Regions from separate parts of the Pseudomonas sp. AK106 genome, predicted to be linked through region 1. Evidence: riboswitches for the same ligand, from Rfam matches in the RefSeq annotation. Region 1 holds a riboswitch; each other region holds the start of a gene.
What was found. Region 1 has a riboswitch for cobalamin ahead of cobO (cob(I)yrinic acid a,c-diamide adenosyltransferase). Riboswitches for the same ligand answer to the same signal wherever they lie in the genome.

Region 1 (6,638 bases):
TCCGTGGCCGCACGGGCCACTTCAGTGCTGTCCAGCTCGGAGGTCTGGCGACTGACCAGGTAACCGACCCGGCGGCGCGCCTCGTCCAGATTGTCGCTGCGCAACGCCTGGGCAACCGGCTCGACGTGCTCGCCCAGACTGCGCAGGCCCAACGCGCAGTAAAGCGCCAGTACGTCCACCAGCCAGCCAACGAACGGCAGCCAGCTGAGTAACGTGGCGATCAGGGTCAGCGGAATGACGGCGATGAACCATGCGCTCACGCCATGGCTGCGCCAGCCCCGGCCGGCGACGTTCAGGCGCTGTTCGATACGTTCGGCGAAACGGCCGAACGCCACCAGCGGGTGGTTCCGTTTTGGCTCGCCGAGCAGCGCGTCCAGCGCGACTCCGGCGACGCTCAATAACGCCACACTCATGCAATCACTCCCCATGTGTTCTCGTAGACCAGCTCTTGCAACGCGCGCGGCTGCGCCCAGCCTTCCATCACCAGCATCGGCGCCGGGTAGAATTCCTTCACAGGGCCCAGGCACAAAATCGCCAGGGGTTTCGAACCGGCTGGCATCTGCAGCAGATCGGCCAGGGCCTGGGGGTCGAACAGCGACACCCAACCCATGCCGAGGCCTTCGGCACGCGCCGCCAGCCAGAGGTTTTGAATGGCGCACGACAGCGAAGCCATGTCCATCTCCGGCAGGGTGCGGCGGCCGAAGATATGTTTGTCGCGGTCATCCATCAACGCGGCGACCAACACTTCGGCGCAATCGCTGATGCCCTCGACTTTCAGCTTCATGAAATCGTCAGACCGCTCGCCCAAAGCTTCAGCGGTGCGAACGCGCTCCTCCTCCACCTGCGCCTGAATCTGCGCGCGCAAGGCCGGGTCGGTGATGCGCAGAAAGCGCCACGGCTGCATCAGGCCAACGCTCGGTGCGTGGTGTGCGGCTTCGAGCAGACGGGCCAGCAACTCCGGCGCGACCGTGCCACCGCAGAAGTGGCGCATGTCGCGCCGTTCGGCAATGGCGCGGTAAACGGCAGCGCGTTCGGGGTCGGTGAAGGTGTGGTCAGTCATAGGAGCGGGCTCATGGCAAAAACAGCGCCGCCATCGCCTGGGGATTCGAGGGGAAGTAGAAGTGCACGTACGACGCAGTCATGCGCCCTTCCCGGTACACCGCTTCGGCACCGCGCCCGCCATTGGGGCTGAGGCCGCGGGCGATGGGGGTCAGTTCGGTGCTGGTCAGGGAATGGTGATAGGTGTGGCCACGCAGCGTGCCTTCCGGCAGCTCGACCGATTGCAGGGCCAGGGCTGCCAGACGCTTCTGCATCACGGCTTCACCCTTGAGCAAGCCCACCCCTTCGGCGCGCTGGCCGTCGACATCGGTCAAGGCATCGAGCAGGTACAACATGCCGCCGCATTCGGCGAGCAGGGGTTTGCCAGCGGCGTGGTGCGCACGAATCGCGGCGAGCATGCTGTGGTTTTCGGCCAGCGCCGTGTGATGCAATTCCGGGTAGCCGCCGGGTAGATACAGGCTGTCGGCGTCGGGTAATTCCCGGTCGCGGAGCGGCGAGAAGAACGACAGTTCGGCGCCCATCTCTCGTAGCAGGTCAAGGCTGGCACCATAGAAAAATGCGAACGCCTCGTCGTGGGCGATGGCGATTTTCACGCCGGTCAGCAACGGCTCGGCGGGAACGAAGTCGGGCGCGGTGAAGGTCACGGCCGGCGGCAACGTAGCGTCGCAGGTGCTGGCCAGCGCGTTGGCAGCAGTGTCGAGGCGCATGTCCAGATCATTCAGTTCACTGGCCTGAACCAGGCCGAGGTGCCGGCTGGGCAGCTCAATGCCGGTTTCACGGGACAGCGCGCCGTACCAGCGCAGGCCTTCGGTCAGGCTGCCTTCCAGCAACTGCGCGTGGCGCACGGTGCCGACGCGATTGGCCAGCACGCCGGCAAACGGCAGATCCGGCTGATACCGCGCCAGTCCCAGCGCCAGTGCGCCGAAGGTCTGGGCCATGGCCGTGCCGTCGATTACCCCGAGCACCGGCACGCCAAAACGCCGGGCCAGGTCCGCGCTGGACGGGGTGCCGTCGAACAAGCCCATGACGCCTTCGATGAGGATCAGGTCGGCCTCCGCGGCGGCTTCCCACAACAGGCGCCGACTTTCGTCCTCGCCGATCATCCACATGTCCAGCTGGTACACCGGATGGCCGCTGGCGCGCTCGAGGATCATCGGGTCGAGAAAGTCCGGCCCGCATTTGAACACGCGCACCTTGCGGCCCTGATTGCGATGCAAGCGGGCCAGTGCGGCGGTGACGGTGGTTTTGCCCTGACCGGATGCAGGGGCGGCGATCAATACTGCCGGGCAGTGCCGCGGTGGGCGCTCACTCACAGCTCGATGCCTTTCTGCGCCTTGATGCCGGACTGAAAGGCATGCTTGACCACGCCGATTTCGGACACGGTGTCGGATAGGTCGATCAATTCCTGCTTCGCCCCGCGACCGGTGACGATCACGTGCTGCATCGGCGGACGTGCCTGCAGGTCGCTCAGCACCTGCTCCAGGTCCAGATAGCCGTGCTTGAGGGCGATGTTCAGCTCATCGAGCACGACCATGCCGATGGAGGCGTCCTTGAGCATTTCACGGGTCACGGCCCAGGCGGATTCGGCGGCGGCAATGTCACGCTGGCGGTCCTGGGTTTCCCAGGTGAAGCCCTCGCCCATCACGTGGTAACGCACTTGTTCAGGGAAGCGGCGGAAGAACAGCTCTTCGCCGGTGCTGTGCCGGCCTTTAATGAACTGCACGACGCCGCACTGCATGCCGTGGCCCATGGCGCGGGCAAGCATGCCGAACGCCGAGCTGCTCTTGCCTTTGCCGTTACCGGTCAGGACCAGCAGCAACCCGCATTCATTGGGCGCGCTGGAAATGCGCTCGTCCATCACCGCCTTTTTGCGCAGCATGCGCGCCAGGTGGCGTTCGTCACGTTCGGGGGATTCGCTCATCTCAGCTCTCCGCTTGAGGGCAAGTGTGGCAAACGGAGGGCACAGGCAAAGACTGTCAGCAGGCACTGGGCAAAACCCGGCCTGCAGCAGAGCATCGCCCTCCGTGATGCTTTTCGATGGATCAGGCCGGTCTCCGGACTCACGAGTTGCCACAACCGTGGCAGGCCAGGCGCCTTCCCATGTTCAGCGAACACAGTGGCATTGTGCGTGGCTTTGACTCATCTACCGTTGCGGAGGCAGCGCCGGAATTGATCACACGAGCAATCGCACCGGCTTCCCTGTTTCACCCTGCGGACCTGACGGGTCCCGGGCACCTGAAACATGGCGCGAAGGTTAGAGGGTTGACTCGGGAGCGTCAATCGAACCGTAGGCAGACCGCCTCCGGCTAAACGGGATTTCACCCTGAAAGGCATACGTGCTCACCCAGCAACAGCGGATGAGCACATTGCTCAGGAAGTCGCTATTGCCTGGCGAGGTTCGATGGCTGGATGACGCGCTTGGCATTCAGCCAGGCCTTTTGCCAATACGGCTTGTCGAGACTGTCGAGTTTGACCGTGCCGCCAGTGGCCGGCGCGTGGACGAACCGCCCTTCCCCGACGTAGATGCCGGCGTGACTGACGTGGGAGCCGCCACTGGTGGCGAAGAACACCAGATCACCGGTCTGCAACTGACTGCGATCGATGTCAGGCCCGCGCAGGGTGATCATTTCCCGCGTCGACCGAGGCAGGGTGATGCCCGCGGCGTCGTGGTAGACGTAGCCGATCAGGCCACTGCAATCGAAACCCGAATCAGGCGTGTTGCCGCCCCAGCGATAGGGCGTGCCGACAAGGCCGATCGCGCGCAACAGGACGTCGTCGGCGAGCGGTGAAGAAAACTGGGGAGGAGCGGACACCACAGGCCGGTAGACGACCTTGCGTGGAGCGGGCGGTGGCGTGCTGGAACATGCGGCCAGCAGCACAGCCAGGGAGGCGACGATCAGGCGAACCGTTAACGACATAAACACGACAACCTGTGCGGGGTGCAGCTTACTTTGCCGAGAGCCGGGATTGCACGCAAGAGGGTCAGGCCCTTTGCGCGCCCGGAATTAACGGTGCTGGCGCTTGATTGTAGTCGAGGTCATCGCGGTGGTAGTTGCAGGTACCGTTGACGATGCCGTTACAGGTGCCATTGCCAGCGCGCGTTTGGCTTCGATGAATGTCTTGGCCCAATAGGCATCGTCGAGGCTGTCGACACGGACTCCGCCACTGCGACGACTGCTGGAGTGGATGAACTGATCATCGCCCAGATAGATGCCGGCATGGCTGACACGGCCGCGGCCGGCGGTGCTGAAGAACAGCAGATCGCCTGGCTTGAGGTCATTGCGCTTGATGAGGGGGGCATCGATATTGATCATTTCGCGGGAAGAACGCGGCAGGCTCATGCCCGCCTCTTCACGGAACAGATAACCGATGAAACCGCTGCAATCGAAACCGGAGGTGGTCGACGTACCGCCGAAGCGATAGCGAGTGCCTATCAAGGATTTGCCGCGTTCGAGGATGCTGTCAGCCAGAACCGGCAGGCGGTAAGGCTTGTTGTCGGCAAATTGAGCGAGTTCATCTTCGGTAGCGACTTCGTCATCCAGTACGGAGGATGCGTAATCAGCACGCTTGCTGGCGGATTGAGCGGTGGCAGAGTCCCGGAACTGGGGGTTTTGCGACTGTTGTTGCGACGTCGGCATCTGGGCCGCGCAGCCGAACAACAGCGTGACGAGTGCGAGAGGCACGAGGGGTGCGAAGCGGTTTAGCATGTGCACGACCGTGGCTGAAGTGTAAAGAAGCCGAGACTATGCCTTCAATCGTACCCATTTGCAAATTCAATCGAAACAAATGTGACTTACGATGTCGTCCATCACTTCTAAGGCTCTACACCTCAGAAACGCATCCATGTGCGCGGAATGATCGGTCGGCGAAGGGTTTATCTCGGCAGTAAAGCCGCCCGTCACCCGAGCGCGCAGCATGGGCTCATGAATGTACGGGAAGCTGGCAGTGGTTCCGATGCTGAGCACAGCGTCAAAACCTTTTGCCATCTCCTCCTGAAGCACATTCAATGCCAACTCCGGCAACATCTCCTGAAACAACACCACCGATGGCCTCAAAACGCCACTACAGCGGGGGCACAGCGGTGGCAGTGGTCGACTAAGGTGCTCGCTTAACTGCGGATCTACGGCGCCACAAGATTGACAGTACAGCGGCGCCAGCTGTCCGTGGATCTCGATCAACCGCTCTGGCGGACTGCCCGCCGCCCTGTGATAGCCGTCGACGTTTTGCGTCAATACCCAGCACTCCGGCTTGCGCCGCTGCAATTCAGCGATGGCGTAGTGCGCCGCATTGGGACGTCCGCCCAGGCAAGCGCTGCTCAATTGTGCGATGTACTTCCAGCACAGCGCCGGATCACGCCGCAACATCGGGCCGGACAAGGCCATTTCGATGGGCAGGCCGTCGTCGGTCTCGCCGTTGTACAAGCCACCGACGCCGCGATAGGTCGGCAACCCTGAATCCGCCGACAGGCCGGCACCGGTAATGATCAAAATCCGCGTGGCGTGGCGCAAGGCTGCTGCGGTTTGCAGGACCAGGGCCGGATCGACCACGGACTCGCTTACCAACCGAGGGTTTCTTTCAAGAAGGGAATGGTCAGCTTGCGCTGGGCCTGCAGCGATGCCTGATCGAGTTGCTCAAGCAAGTCGAACAGCGCGCTCATGCTGCGCTTGCCGCGGGTGAGGATGAAATGCCCCACCTCATCGGTGAGGTGCAGGCCCCGACGGGACGCGCGCAGTTGCAGAGCGCGGAGTTTTTCTTCGTCGGACAAGAGGCGCATCTGGAACACCAGCGCCATGGTCAGCCGGGATTTCAGGTCCGCCAGTTTGACCGGCAGCTCCCGGGGCGAGCATGAAGCGGCGATGAGCAAGCGTCGGCCGCTGTCGCGCAGGCGGTTGAACAGGTGGAACAACGCTTCTTCCCACTCGGGTTTGCCGACCACCGCTTGCAGGTCGTCGAGGCACACCAGCTCGTACTGCTCCAGATGATCGAACAGGCCGACACCTTGATCGAGAAGTTCGGCCATCGGCAGGTAAACCGCCGGCTCGCCCATCTGTTCGAAGCGCAGGCAGGCAGCCTGCAACAGATGCGTGCGCCCTACCCCGTTCTTGCCCCACAGGTAGATGAGGCTTTCTGTCCAGCCGGCCTCGGCTTCGCACAGCCGCTCGACATAGCCGAGTGCAGCGGCATTGGCGCCTGGATAGTAATTGATGAAGGTGGCGTCATCACGCAGACGCACACTCAGGGGCAGCTGAACTGGTTTCATGCTGGCTGAACGGTTCGTGACGAACCGCCAAGGGGCCTCTGTGAAAAGTGTGCAAAGTCTATACCCGCAGGGCTGGCCGCACAATGCGGCAGACCGCCAGCAAAATCAAAGGCTTGCGCAGGTCACTGGTATGACAGGGGATTACGGGACAATGCCGTGGAGGAAAGAGACGCGCGGTGAACACCGCGCGCCTTCACGAATCCTGATTCGCGGGAATCAGAGATCCAGGTCGTCCAGACCGCCGTAGATGTCCGAATCCTTGTACAGGTCATGAACATGGCGCACCAGGACCATGATCACCGCCGCCACCGGCAACGCC
Region 2 (6,638 bases), 1.1 Mb from region 1:
ATTTACGGTAAAGCGTTGTAAATAAATCAGTCCCCTTTGGAAAAACCCGAAGATCCTCCAGTGCCGGATGTATCCCCACGCAGAGCGTGGGAACGATCAGCGTTGGGCAGCGAAATTTCCGTTGCCGTCACCGGCCTCTTCCCGGCTAAAGCCGGTCCCACTAACAGACCGCACGCGCCCGTAGCAGCGGCTTCAGCCGGGAAGCCCTCGATCTGCTCTTGATCTGCTTTTGATCTGCTTGTGATCTTCGTGCACAAAAAGCCCAGTCACCGCCAATCGCGACTTGGGTGCAGGCTGAACGCAGGTCTCGCGGAGTGGGCCGAGCCGCATGGATGCGGCGAGAGCGCCGTCAGGGCATGGATGCCCGTTCGGCGCGGGCCCACGGAGCGAGACCGGAGTGAGGGAACCCTGAGGAACGAAGGGCCCAACCAGGAGCAAGCACCCTTGGTTACTTGGGGTGCTTTTCCAAGTAACTCGCCGAAGGCGAAAACGAGGCCGTTAGGCCGACGCCGTTGATCCTGGCGCCCTCAGCCTCAACACGTGTGCCCCATCAAACGGATCAACCAACCAATGCCCCCGCACCCCAAAAACCTCACCCAACAGCTCCGGCGACAACACATCAAACGGCGAACCCAGCGCCACCAAACGCCCCCCGTCCATCACCGCCAGACGATCACACCCCAACGCCTGATTCAAATCATGCAACGCCACCACCGTCGTCACCGGCAACTGCTGAACCAACCGCAAAATCGACAACTGCTGCTGAATATCCAAATGATTCGTCGGCTCATCCAGCAACAACACCTGCGGCCGCTGCGCCAGCGCCCGCGCAATATGCCCGCGCTGCTGCTCCCCGCCCGACAACGTATGCCACGCCCGATGCGCCAGATGCTGCACACTCACATCCGCCAACGCCTGCGCCACAATCCGGTCATCAACCTCACCCCACGGCGCCAGCGCTGACAGCCACGGCGTACGGCCCAGCTCAACCGCCTGCAACAGACTGATCGAATCCCCCGTCTGCGCATGCTGCTCCACCACCGCCACCTGCCGCGCAATGTCTCGCCGGCTCAACGCCGACAAGCGCTGACCACCCAGGCGAACGTCGCCCTGGGACGGCGTTTGAATCCCCGCCAGCAACTTCAGCAGCGTCGACTTCCCCGAGCCATTCGGCCCGACGACCCCCAGGTTTTCCCCCGGCCGAATCGCCAGGCTCACCCCGCTGAGCAGTGGCGCGCCCTTGACCGAGTAACTCAGGTCGCTGCCTTCGAGCATGGCGCCGGACACCTCCTGGCGGGCGTTCATCGAGGACGATTCCCGCGGACCAGAATCATGGCAAACACCGGCGCGCCCACCAGCGCCGTGATGACCCCGATCGGCAACACCTGACCCTTGATCAAGGTGCGCGACAGCACATCGGCGGCAATCATGAACAGCGCGCCGATCAGGGCGCTCAAGGGCAGCAACCGGGCATGGCGCACACCCGCCACCAGGCGCACCGCATGGGGAATCACCAGACCGACGAAGCCGATGGAGCCGACAATCGACACCATCACCGCCGTCATCAGTGCGGCGGTGAGGATCAGCACCGCCTGCACCCGGCGCACCGGAATGCCCAGGGACGCGGCCGAATCGCTGCCAAACGTGAACGCATCCAGCGCGCGCCGATGCCACAGGCACACCAGCAAACCGAGGACCACGACCGGCACCGACAGCGCCACCGACGACCAGCGCACGCCGCTGAGATTGCCCAGCAGCCAGAACATGATCCCGCGGGCCTGCTCGGCATTGGCCGACTTGGTGATCAGGAAGGACGTCAGGGCGTTGAACAGCTGGGACCCGGCAATGCCCGCCAGGATGATCTGGCCCGCAGCGGTCTGGCCCCGAGAGGAGCGGGCGAGCAGGGCGACCAGCGCAAAGGCGGCAATCGCCCCGGCAAAGGCGCCGGTGGACAGGGAGATCGTCCCGGCACCGATGCCGATGATCGCCACCAAGACCGCGCCGGTTGAAGCACCGGCAGAAATGCCCAGCAAGTAGGGATCGGCCAGGGGGTTGCGCAGCAGCGATTGCAAAACCACGCCCGACACCGCCAGCCCTGCGCCGCAGGTGGCGGCAACGATGGCCCGGGTCAGCCGGTAATTCCAGACAATGCCCTCATCGATCGGGTCCAGAGGAAAACCCGCGGCCCACAGCTTGTTCGCCAGCACCTGAATGATCACCGGCAGGCTGATCGACGTCTCGCCGATCGCCACGCCCGCGAGCACCGCCAACGCCAGTAATGCGATGGCCCAAGCGCCATGCCCGAAGATGCGGACGACGCTCGACCGGAGCATGCCGACAGACGTCATGGCGCGAGAGTGGCCCCGGCCAGCTGTTCGATACCGTCAAACAGCCGCACGCTGGACTCCATGGCGCTGGCGTCCATGATCACGATGCGATTGTTTTTCACTGCATCCATATTGCGGGTGACCGGATCAGAGCGGAGGAAGGCCAGCTTCTTCTCGTGATCGTCAGCCGGGAAGCGGCGGCGGTCCATGCGCGCGATGACCAGCACGGTCGGGTTGGCCTTGGCGATGGTTTCCCAGCCCACGGTCGGCCATTCCTCATCGGAGTCGATGACGTTGCGCATGCCGAGGGTGTCGAGCATGAAGTTGGGAATGCCCTTGCGCCCGGCCACGTACGGATCGACGTTGATGTCAGGGCTGGAAAACCAGAACACCGCCGAGACGGGTGGGTTGGCATGGGCTTTTGCCTGCGCCACAGCTTTGGCCAGCCGCCCCTGATAATCCGCGATCAGGTGCTCGCCACGGTCTTGCACATCGAAGATCTGCGCCAGCTGACCGAGGCTTTTGTACAGCGTTTCGATGCGGAAGGCTTCGAGGCGCGTGCCGTCGGCGCCGACCCGGTTGTTCTTGCCCTCGCAATCGGAGGGCAGGATGTAGGTAGGAATGCCTAAATCGCGAAACTGCTCGCGGGTGCCGACCGCGCCCTGTGGGCCGACCATCCACTCAAACTGCACCGGGACGAAATCCGGGCGTTTGCCGATCACCGATTCGAAGCTCGGCGCATTGTCGGCCAGGCGCTCGATGCCGTCGTTGAGGGCTTGGTACTGGGGCAGGACGGGGTTGAACCACAGTGACGTGCCCACGACCTTCGGGCCCAGGCCAAGGGCATAGAGCATTTCGGTGGCGGCCTGGCCGATGGTCACGGTTTTCTGCGGCGCGTGGTTGAACGTCAGCGCTTCGCCACAGTTGTCCACGGTCAAGGGGTAGGCCGTCGACGCCGCGAGCGCGGCGGTGGGCAAGGTCAGCGTGACGAACAGGGCGGCGAGGCGGCGCAGCGGCATGAACAGCGATCTCCAGAAAGCCTGATTGCTTGGCGAAGCAGGCGCTGGAAAGTCCATCCCGGCAGGCGCCCTGAAAGTGGGGGCGCGCACAGCGTGCGCGAAACGACGCACGAACGGGAGTCCTTCCCCGGACACCCCGCCGGTGAATGAATATGCTGGCCGGCAGGTCTCCTGACTGGCGCTTCATTGCCATGCTTCGGCCTTCCCGGGGTGACCCAGTGGCAAACAGGAAGCAGGGCTCGGCGCCTACAGTTGCGGGGACAGTTCCGTTTAAGCGCGATGACGCGCCCGGGATTCCCTATTAATTCCGAGTGGAAACCGGCGGCGGGGATACTAAACGATTCGGCGGGTGGAGGCGAATGCAGCGGTGGTGTGCCGGAGATGTATTGGCACCTCGCAGTAACTGGACGGACGCAACACCTGTGGGAGTGAGCTTGCTCACGAAGAGGCGGTACATTCACTTGATCTTCAACGGCTGGAATGCCGTCTTCGCGAGCAAGCTCGCTCCCACAAGGTATGTGTTTGCAGCGCCATCGGCGTGAGCTCAACACCACCGGCTTAGAGCTTAAACGGCCAACCGACGATCTTCTTCGGCCGTGGCGTGGCGTAGGTCCGCACTTTGGAGGTCTTCAATCCCAGACGCACCAGCGATTCCGCCAGTGCCACCGCTGCGGTGACCCCATCCACCACCGGCACGCCCGCGCGTTCGCGGATGAGTTGATCCAGCCCGGCCATGCCGCCACAGCCCAGGCAGATCACCTCGGCCTTGTCCCGTTTCACCGCTTCGATGGCCTGCTCGACGATGGCCTCGACCGCACGCTCCGGCGATTCCTCCAGCTCCAGCACGCTCATGCCGCTGGCCCGCACCGAGGCGCAGCGCTCGTACACCCCGGCCAGCTTCAGGCGGTCTTCGATCAGCGGCACGGTGCGGTCCAGCGTGGTGACTACCGCGTATTTGTGCCCCAGCAGCATCGCCAGGCTGGCCGCCGCTTCGGTGATGTCCACCACCGGCACGTCGAGCAGCTCCTGCAAACCTTCGCGGCCATGCTCGCCATAACCGGCCTGAATCACCGCGTCATAAGGCCCTTCGTAGGACATGACCCGGTCCATCACTGCGATGGCCGCCAGGTAACTTTCAAAATTGCCTTCCACCGACTCGGCGCCGAAGCGTGGGGTCAGACCAATGATCTCGGTGCCGGGCGAGGCCACGCTGCGGGCCTGCTCGGCGATGGTCTCGGTCATGGATGCGGTGGTGTTGACGTTGACGATCAGAATTCGCATGGACAGATCTCGCGCAGGGAACAAAGCCGGGCGTCTGGCCCGGCGTCATTGGCCACGATATCAGTCTTTGCCGGGGACCGGCGCCTGCAGGGCAATGAAGCCCTGATCGCGCATGGCTTGCCAGAAACCATCCGGCACCTGTGCGTTGAGCGCAGTAACGTCTTCGATGATCCGCGACGGCCGGCTCGCGCCCGGAATCACCGCCGCCACCAGGGGGTTGGCGAGAACGAACTGCAGCGCTGCGGACTTGATGTCGACCTGATACTGCCGAGCGATTTCCTGAATGTGCGCGACCTTGTCGAGCATCGCCTGGGACGCTTCCTGGTACTCGAAATGCTTGCCGCCCACCAGCACGCCGGAGCTGTAAGGCCCGCCGACGACGAACTCGGCGTTGTGCTGGCGGGCCTTGTCGAACAGCCTTTGCAGCGGCTGGTCATGGTCGAGCAGCGAATAACGGCCGGCGAGCAGGAAGCCGTCGGGCTGGGCTTCTTCCAGATCCAGGGTCAGTTCGCACGGCTCGACGCGGTTGACGCCCAGGCCCCAGGCCTTGATCACCCCTTCCTCGCGCAGGCGGGTGAGGGCGCGGAAAGCGCCGGTGCGAGCGATGTTGAAATGCTCGATCCAGGCATCGCCATGGGCGTCCTGGGCGACGTCGTGGACAAACACGATATCCAGTCGGTCAGTGTTCAGCCGTTTCAGGCTCGCTTCAATGGAACGCAACGTGGCGTCGGCGGAGTAGTCGGTGACAATCTTGTTTTTCAGGCCTTCGGCGAACGGACCACTGCGCGTTTCGGTGTCGATCTCATCGGAAATCAGCCGGCCGACTTTGGTGCTCAAGGTGTACTGGTCGCGGGGGATGCCCGCCAGTGCCTTGCCCACACGCTGCTCGGACAGGCCGGCGCCGTAGATGGGTGCGGTGTCGAAATAGCGGATGCCCTGGTCCCAGGCGGATTGAACGGTGGCTGCCGCTTCGTCTTCGTCAATGGTGCGAAACATATTGCCCAAGGGCGCGGAGCCAAAGCCGAGGCGGCCGATGATCTTGTCGTGCAGACTCATGGGGATTTTTTCCTGTGCGGTGAGGCGTGTCTGGATGCGCGGCTCATGACGCCGTCTTCGCCCGATAAGGAACAGCGCGACGAAGGCGGCGAGGCTTGTTTACTGACTGCTGATTGCCATAGGTGTTCTTGATAGTGTCGACCGGTCTTGTTGCACCTGAGGCGCCTGCTAAGCTCCACGCATTGAATAGAGTCTTCAGCAAACCTACCGAAACGAGGAAACTGCCATGCAATCTCACTCCCCCGATGCTGCACCGCTTGCACCGCACCCTGGGCATCAGCCCGATGAGCCGGAAACGGAACTCGATGCCGATATGGATCCGGGTAACGAAGACCCGGGTTCCCAGTTTGATCGCGACGCCACGGTTCCCCTGATTGATCCGGATAAATAAGGAAGCAACTCATTACAGATGCACTTCGACCGCCAGCGGCAGGTGATCGGACAAATGCGTCCACGGCCGCGTGCCGAGGATTTTCGGATGGTGGCTGGTGGCGTTGCGCAAATAGATACGGTCAAGGCGCAGCATCGGGAAGCGCGCCGGATAGGTCTTCGCCAACCGCCCCTGACTGCGCTCGAAGGCTTCGTGGAGGTAGCCGCAGCGCTGCAGGCGCTTGTTGCCCTGCAGCTGCCAGTCGTTGAAATCGCCGGCGATGACCACCGGGGCGTCCTCGGGCAGGGAGTCAAGCAGGTCGCAGAGCAGGTTCAGCTGCAATTGCCGATGGCTCTCCAACAGGCTGAGGTGCACACAAATCGCATGGACTTCCGCATGCCCCGGCACCTGCAGCACGCAATGCAAGAGGCCGCGGCGCTCCGGCCCGGTGATGGAAATGTCCAGATTGCGGTAATGGAGGATCGGGTATTTGGACAGCAGCGCGTTGCCGTGGTGACCGTCGGGGTAGACCGCGTTGCGGCCATAGGCGAAGTCCGTCCACATGCTGTCGGCGAGAAATTCGTA
Region 3 (6,638 bases), 1.7 Mb from region 1:
GCTGGACCAGAGACGGGCAAGCAAGGAGGCGGCGCTGTCCTGACAGACACTGGGTAGCGGTCGGGTCACTTACCCGACTAAAACACTAGGGCTTTGTCAGGCGCAGTTGATTGGCGTAAACTGCGCCCCACGTCTGCGAGGAATTTTCATGACCGCTATTACGATTACCGATGCCGCCCACGATTACCTGGCCGATCTGCTGGAAAAGCAGAACACGCCCGGCATCGGCATCCGCGTGTTTATTACCCAGCCTGGCACCCAATACGCTGAAACCTGCATTGCCTACTGCAAGCCAGGCGAAGAAAAACCCGAAGACACGGCCATCGGCCTGAAAAGCTTCACCGCCTGGATCGACGCGTTCAGCGAAGCGTTTCTGGACGACGCCGTTGTCGATTACGCCACCGATCGCATGGGCGGCCAGCTGACCATCAAGGCGCCTAACGCCAAAGTGCCGATGGTCAACGCCGACAGCCCGATCAACGAACGCATCAATTACTACCTGCAAACCGAGATCAACCCGGGTCTCGCCAGTCATGGTGGGCAGGTCACCTTGATCGAGGTTGTTGAAGAGGAGGAGGCGAACGTCGCCATTCTTCAGTTCGGCGGTGGTTGCCAGGGTTGTGGTCAGGCGGACGTGACGCTGAAGGAAGGCATCGAGCGCACGCTGCTGGAGCGCATCCCCGAGCTGACCGGTGTGCGTGACGTGACCGACCACACCCAGAAAGAAAACGCGTATTACTGAGAAGTGATTGTGTTGCAGGCAAGGCCCCGATGCGTTCGGGGCTTTTTTATGGGCGCTCGGTAAGCGTGACGGGCGCAGGCTAAGGCCTGAACACATGGGCGTGGCCGGCGCGATACAGCGAGGATTCGCTGAACACGTCGTTGCCCAGCACTCTGCCTACCAGAATCAGCGCGGTGCGGCGGAATCCCTTGATCCGCACCTTTTCCTCGATGTTCGCCAGTGTGCCAGTGACCCAGTCCTGGTCCGGCCAACTGGCGCGATGCACCACGGCAATGGGGCAGTCCGCGCCATAGTGCGGTGTCAGCTCGGCGACGATCTTGCCCAGGTTATTGACCCCCAGATGAATCGCCATGGTCGCTTGATGCCGCGCCAGATCGCCGAGACTTTCGCCTTCGGGCATGTCGGTTTTGTCGGCGTAGCGGGTCAGGATCACGCTCTGGGAAATGTCCGGCAGCGTCAGCTCGGTGCCCAACAGCGCGGCGCACGCAGCGGTGGCGGTGACGCCGGGGATGATTTCGAAGGGGATCTGCAGCGCGCGCAGGCAACGGATTTGCTCGCCGATCGCGCCATAGAGACTCGGATCGCCGGAATGAACCCGCGCTACGTCATGGCCTTGTGCATGAGCGGATTTCATCAGCTCGATGATCTGCTCCAGGTGCAGTGAAGCGCTGTTGGTCACCTGAATCGCCTGATGCCCCTCCAGCACCGCCTCAGGCACCAGCGAGCCGGCGTAGATAATAACCGGGCAGGAGCGGATCAGCCGCTGGCCTTTGACAGTGATCAGGTCTGGATCGCCGGGGCCGGCGCCGATGAAAAAAACGGTCATGGGGTGTCCTGATTGGAATTCATTTGAACGATGGTTCGCCGGATGCTTGTCGCTGAATGCACGCGGCCTACTTCTGTAGGACCGGCTTTAGCCGGTAAGGGGCCTGCATGTACACCCTCATATTTGCAGCGTGACGCTTGACGCTTTCCCGGCTGAAGCCGGTCCTACGAGGGTCCGCGGTGTGTCCGTGGGACCGGCTTTAGCCGGGAAGGGGCCTGCATGTACACCCTCATATTTGCAGTGTGACGCTTGACGCTTTCCCGGCTGAAGCCGGTCCTACGAGGGTACGCGGTGTGTCCGTGGGACCGGCTTTAGCCGGGAAGGGGCCTGCATGTACACCCTCATATTTGCAGTGTGACGCTTGACGCTTTCCCGGCTGAAGCCGGTCCTACGAGGGTACGCGGTGTGTCCGTGGGACCGGCTTCAGCCGGGAAGGGGCCTGCATGTACACCCTCATATTTGCAGTGTGACGCTTGACGCTTTCTCGGCTGAAGCCGGTCCTACAATTTGAGCCGGTCCTAAGAGGTTGCGCTCGCCCTGCCGGTTGCGGTTGCCAATGCAAATGTCGCGTGGGGGCTTTTTCGGCGGGGGATGACCAATGTCGCTGGCGAGCCGGTCAACCGCGTCACCATGGCCAACGCGGCGCTTTCCGCCACGCCGTAGCAGCCCGTGCGTTCAAAAGCGATCTCGGATCGATGGCTGAGCTGATCCTCGTAAGCCGCCAGGTCACCTGCGCTGAAGAACCCGACCGTCAGGCCCAGCCCATGACCCAGTTCCAGCAACCCCGCTTCATCGGCTTTGCCATCAATCGACGCCAGGGCAGCAATGTCTGCCGGGGCCAGCTGACACTCCCGCAAACCATCCTCTATCAGTTGCCGAAGCTCCAGCGCCGAGCATCCGCGCTGGCAGCCCAGGCCGACCACCCACAGCGGTCGGTCGCACGAGTCATTCACGGTCAAAGCGCGGGGTTCAAACCCGTGTGCGCCGCAGGCGTTTCACTGCGACGAAACAGCCAGGCGCTGATCCAGCCCAGGGCGATCCAGAACGCGGCATTGGTCAGCAGCGACGCAATCTTGAACTGCGCTTCAAGGGCTTCCGGCGCCAGTGCCGAATGGACCGCCGGTTGCGGCGCGCCGACCATGTGCGGCACCACCAGAATCACCGCGCCCATGACCTTCAGCAGCCAGTGTCTGGCAAATACCATCAGCGCCAGGCCCGCAGCCGTGGACGCAGCGGTGCCGACCCACCAGATCTGTCGTTGGGTCAGGTCCGCCGCGACGGTGCCGGGCAGCTCGGGCGGCAGACCGAGGGTCGGCGCCAGCACAAACACCGCATAACCGGCCAATCCCCACAGCACCCCTTCGCGCGTACTTGCCGGCGTGCGCAGGGTGTACAGCGCCGCCAGCATCAAGGCGAAACCGACCGCGACCACCAGATTGCCGCCGGTGGTGGACAGCACGCGCTGCCAGCCATCTTCCGGCTCCCAGGCTTCTTCGTTATGGACATGAGCCGCCATGGCGTCGTCGGCGTGCTCATGCATCTCGACGGCGGGCGCCTTCTCGTAGGTCTCCGCCTGCAGAATAAGCGGCGCCACCGAGAAGCTCTGCAGCAACGTCAACAACAGGGCGGCCAGCAGTCCGGTGAACCCGGCCGTTTGCGCGATTCGCTTGAACATGGCGGCGGGTCTCAATGGCAAGGGAAGGCGGAGCTGTGACGGGTGTCGTGTGCCGCGTTATGCACCGCATCGATGTGGGAGAAGCCGGCGAAGTACACCAGAAACACACCGAGAAACATCGCGCTGACGGCGGCGACAAGGCGCTGGCTTTGCGTGCTCGCAACGGCCGTCGTGGTGTGTGTGGTGGTGCCGGACGTCTGGCGGGGTGTGCTGGTGGACATGGCGCTTCCCTCTGATGTGGATTCAGCGGACGGAAAGGCGCGAAGACACCGCAGGCCAATTCCGGCAGTGCTCAACAGCGCCCGCCCACCGCGGGTTGTTATGTAACGTTGTCGGGCCGGTCTCCGGGCTCACGAGGGGCACATGTAACAGCCTTCACAGCCGTCGCGCCTTCAAGAATCGCCTTCCCATATCGCTGTGGACACAGTGGATCTGACTCTTCACTCGCTTACCGTTGCGGGGGCAGCACCGGACTGATGCACACCCGAAGGTCTGCACGCACCGGTTTCCCGTTTCACCCTGTGAAGGGCACCCGTAACAAGGTGTGTAGGAGACCACGGGCTGTTTGGCGCGTCAATCGACCCGTCAGTCGGCAAGTCAATCGATGCAGTGATCGGTGCGTCAATTGGCGCGGCAATCATTGCAACGGCGCGATTGACCGGCCTGCGGTCACTGCGTAGCCTTGCGCACTTGAGGTTCGCTGGCCGCTTTTATGAAAGCCACCGGCGCTAAGAAGGGAATGCGGTTTCACGCCGCAGCTGCCCCCGCAACTGTAAACGGACCGCTTCATTGCACAGCCACTGCGCGAGCGGGAAGGCGCAATGAATGCCAGTCGCCTGACGATGCCTGTCAGCGACCGGCCGCCGTGAGCCAGGAGACCTGCCTCGAATCGGACCGCCTGCGAGCGGCCGAGGAATTCCACTACAACCGGGCGGGGTGATCCGGTGGCGAATCGAACCGCGCGCCTGTTTCTGCCGGCCTGCGCTGTTTTCGTCCTCGTTGCCCCGCCGCATGCCTGAGGGCAACCGATGAAAACACTGGCCAAACTCCCCGTCACCATCGTCACCGGCTTTCTCGGCTCGGGCAAAACCACCTTGCTGCGGCACATGCTCGACAACGCCGAAGGCCGACGCATTGCCGTCATCGTCAATGAGTTCGGCGAGCTGGGCATCGACGGCGACATCCTCAAGCAATGCACCATCGGCTGCTCGGAAGAAGAAGCCGTCGGTCGCGTGTACGAACTGGCCAACGGCTGCCTGTGCTGCACCGTTCAAGAAGAGTTCTTCCCGGTGATGCAGGAACTGGTCGCCCGTCGCGGCGACCTCGATCACATCCTCATCGAAACCTCGGGCCTGGCCCTGCCGAAGCCGCTGGTGCAAGCCTTCCAGTGGCCGGAAATCCGCAACGCCTGCACCGTCGATGCCGTGATCACCGTGGTCGACAGCCCAGCCGTGGTCGCCGGCACCTTTGCTGCGTTCCCGGATCAGGTCGACGCCCAGCGCAAACTCGACCCGAACCTGGACCACGAATCGCCGTTGCATGAGCTGTTCGCCGACCAACTGGCAAGCGCCGACCTCGTCGTGCTGAACAAGGCCGACATGCTCGACGCGGACGCACTGGCCGCCGTCCGCGCTGAAGTCGCCGAAGAACTGCCGCCAGCGGTGAAGATCGTCGAAGCGAACCGGGGCCAGCTGCCGATCAGTGTGCTGCTGGGCCTGGGCGCTGAGTCCGAGCTGCACATCGATGGCCGCAAGACCCACCACGATCACCACGAAGGCGACGATCCGGATGATCACGACCACGACGCCTTCGACTCGATCTCCATCACGCTGCCCCAGGCCGATGAATCGCTGTTGCTCGACGCGCTGACCCAGGCCGTCGTCCAGCACGGCATCTTGCGGGTCAAAGGCTTCGCCGCCATTCCCGGCAAACCCATGCGCCTGCTGGTGCAAGGCGTCGGCACCCGGTTCGACAAGCATTTCGACCGCGCCTGGAAGTCAGACGAAACCCGCGAAACCCACTTGGTGCTGATCGGCCAGGAACTGGACGCGGGCGTTCTTGAAGCGCAATTGCGCGCTGCCGTTTCCGCGATCAAAGGCTAACCATGCACCTGCTGCGTACACAGCCCGGCGGCTTCGTTCCCGACGACAGCATCGCTGACCTGGGCCAGACGCCCGCCGAGCTGGTGATCCTGTGCAGCGCCGACTCAAACCTGGCGTTGCTGGCTGAAGTCGCGCAGCAACTGCCGGACGATTACCCGAGCCTGCGCCTGGCCAATCCGATGCAGGTGCAGAACCATGCCTCGGTGGATTTGTACGTCGACGAAGTGCTTCGCCACGCCAAAGTCATCCTGATTTCCCTGCACGGCGGCATCGGCTATTGGCGTTACGGCGTCGAGCGGCTGGTGGAACTGGCGGCCAAAGGCGTCAAGCTGATTCTGGTGCCCGGCTGTGATCGGCCGGACCCCGAGCTGAGCGGCCTGAGCACCGAATCCGCCGAAGACCGCGAGCGGCTCTGGCACTACCTGCGCCAGGGCGGCAAGCACAACGCTCTATCGCTGTTCAGCTTCATCGCCACGCGCTGGCTGGGCGGTGACTATCCCTGGGCCGAGCCGCAAACCCTGCCGCGCACCGTGATTTATCACCCGCAGAACCCCAACGCCGACCTGGCCCGCTGGCAGGCCGACTGGCGCGCGGATCAGCCGGTGGCTGCGGTGCTGTTCTATCGCTCCCACCTGCAAGCGGCGAACACCGGTTTCATTGATGTGTTCTGCGAGCGCTTGTCGGCCCAGGGCTTGAACCCGTTGCCGATTGCGGTCGCCAGCCTCAAGGAAGCCGGTTGCATGACCGCGCTGCAGGACTGGCTCGATGAGGTGGATTGCGAGGTCATTCTCAACACCACCGGCTTTGCTCAATCCAGTCCGGAAGCGCCGGACGTGCGGCCGTTTCGCCGGGATATCCCGGTCATTCAGGCCATTTGCGCCCAGGACAACGAACCGACCTGGCAGGCCAGCGCACAGGGCTTGGGCTCCCGGGATCTGGCCATGCACATCGCGTTGCCGGAACTGGACGGGCGCATCATCAGCCGGCCGATCAGCTTCAAGGACCTGGCCTGGCACAGCGAGCGCAGCCAGTCCGACGTGGTTTGCTACCGCGCCCAGCCGGGACGCATGGATTTCGTCGCCGAACTGGCCCGGCGCTGGGTGCTGCTGGCCCGTACGGCCAACACTGACAAGCGTGTGGCGCTGATTCTCGCCAACTACCCGACACGCGACGGGCGCATTGGCAATGGCGTCGGCCTCGACACGCCGGCCGCCGCGCTGAACATCCTCAACGCCATGCAGGCCGAGGGTTACCCGGTCGAGGGTCTGCCTGAATCGGGCACAGCGCTGATTC

Region 2: another riboswitch for cobalamin. It lies ahead of M1E04_RS11715 (ABC transporter substrate-binding protein); the one in region 1 lies ahead of cobO (cob(I)yrinic acid a,c-diamide adenosyltransferase).
Region 3: another riboswitch for cobalamin. It lies ahead of M1E04_RS14345 (CbtB domain-containing protein); the one in region 1 lies ahead of cobO (cob(I)yrinic acid a,c-diamide adenosyltransferase).

Annotation. Positions count from the first base shown of each region.
Region 1 covers NZ_CP096426.1:1,537,630-1,544,267, reverse strand. Annotated here, with positions in the region: gene cbiB (adenosylcobinamide-phosphate synthase CbiB) at 1-413, opposite strand, end outside; gene bluB (5,6-dimethylbenzimidazole synthase) at 410-1,060, opposite strand; gene M1E04_RS07015 (cobyrinate a,c-diamide synthase) at 1,071-2,372, opposite strand; gene cobO (cob(I)yrinic acid a,c-diamide adenosyltransferase) at 2,369-2,980, opposite strand; cobalamin riboswitch at 3,088-3,313, opposite strand; gene M1E04_RS07005 (C40 family peptidase) at 3,441-3,977, opposite strand; gene M1E04_RS07000 (C40 family peptidase) at 4,065-4,766, opposite strand; gene M1E04_RS06995 (NAD-dependent deacylase) at 4,833-5,606, opposite strand; gene hda (DnaA regulatory inactivator Hda) at 5,615-6,319, opposite strand; gene M1E04_RS06985 (AI-2E family transporter) at 6,536-6,638, opposite strand, start outside.
Region 2 covers NZ_CP096426.1:2,606,779-2,613,416, forward strand. Annotated here, with positions in the region: gene M1E04_RS11705 (ABC transporter ATP-binding protein) at 499-1,305, opposite strand; gene M1E04_RS11710 (FecCD family ABC transporter permease) at 1,302-2,333, opposite strand; gene M1E04_RS11715 (ABC transporter substrate-binding protein) at 2,345-3,346, opposite strand; cobalamin riboswitch at 3,491-3,684, opposite strand; gene M1E04_RS11720 (aspartate/glutamate racemase family protein) at 3,905-4,627, opposite strand; gene M1E04_RS11725 (aldo/keto reductase) at 4,688-5,683, opposite strand; gene M1E04_RS11730 (hypothetical protein) at 5,910-6,074, shown strand; gene M1E04_RS11735 (endonuclease/exonuclease/phosphatase family protein) at 6,087-6,638, opposite strand, start outside.
Region 3 covers NZ_CP096426.1:3,216,732-3,223,369, reverse strand. Annotated here, with positions in the region: gene M1E04_RS14370 (acyltransferase family protein) at 1-43, shown strand, start outside; gene nfuA (Fe-S biogenesis protein NfuA) at 149-742, shown strand; gene cobM (precorrin-4 C(11)-methyltransferase) at 822-1,568, opposite strand; gene M1E04_RS14355 (cobalamin biosynthesis protein) at 2,087-2,521, opposite strand; gene M1E04_RS14350 (CbtA family protein) at 2,524-3,243, opposite strand; gene M1E04_RS14345 (CbtB domain-containing protein) at 3,255-3,464, opposite strand; cobalamin riboswitch at 3,562-3,794, opposite strand; cobalamin riboswitch at 3,920-4,144, shown strand; gene cobW (cobalamin biosynthesis protein CobW) at 4,272-5,345, shown strand; gene cobN (cobaltochelatase subunit CobN) at 5,348-6,638, shown strand, end outside.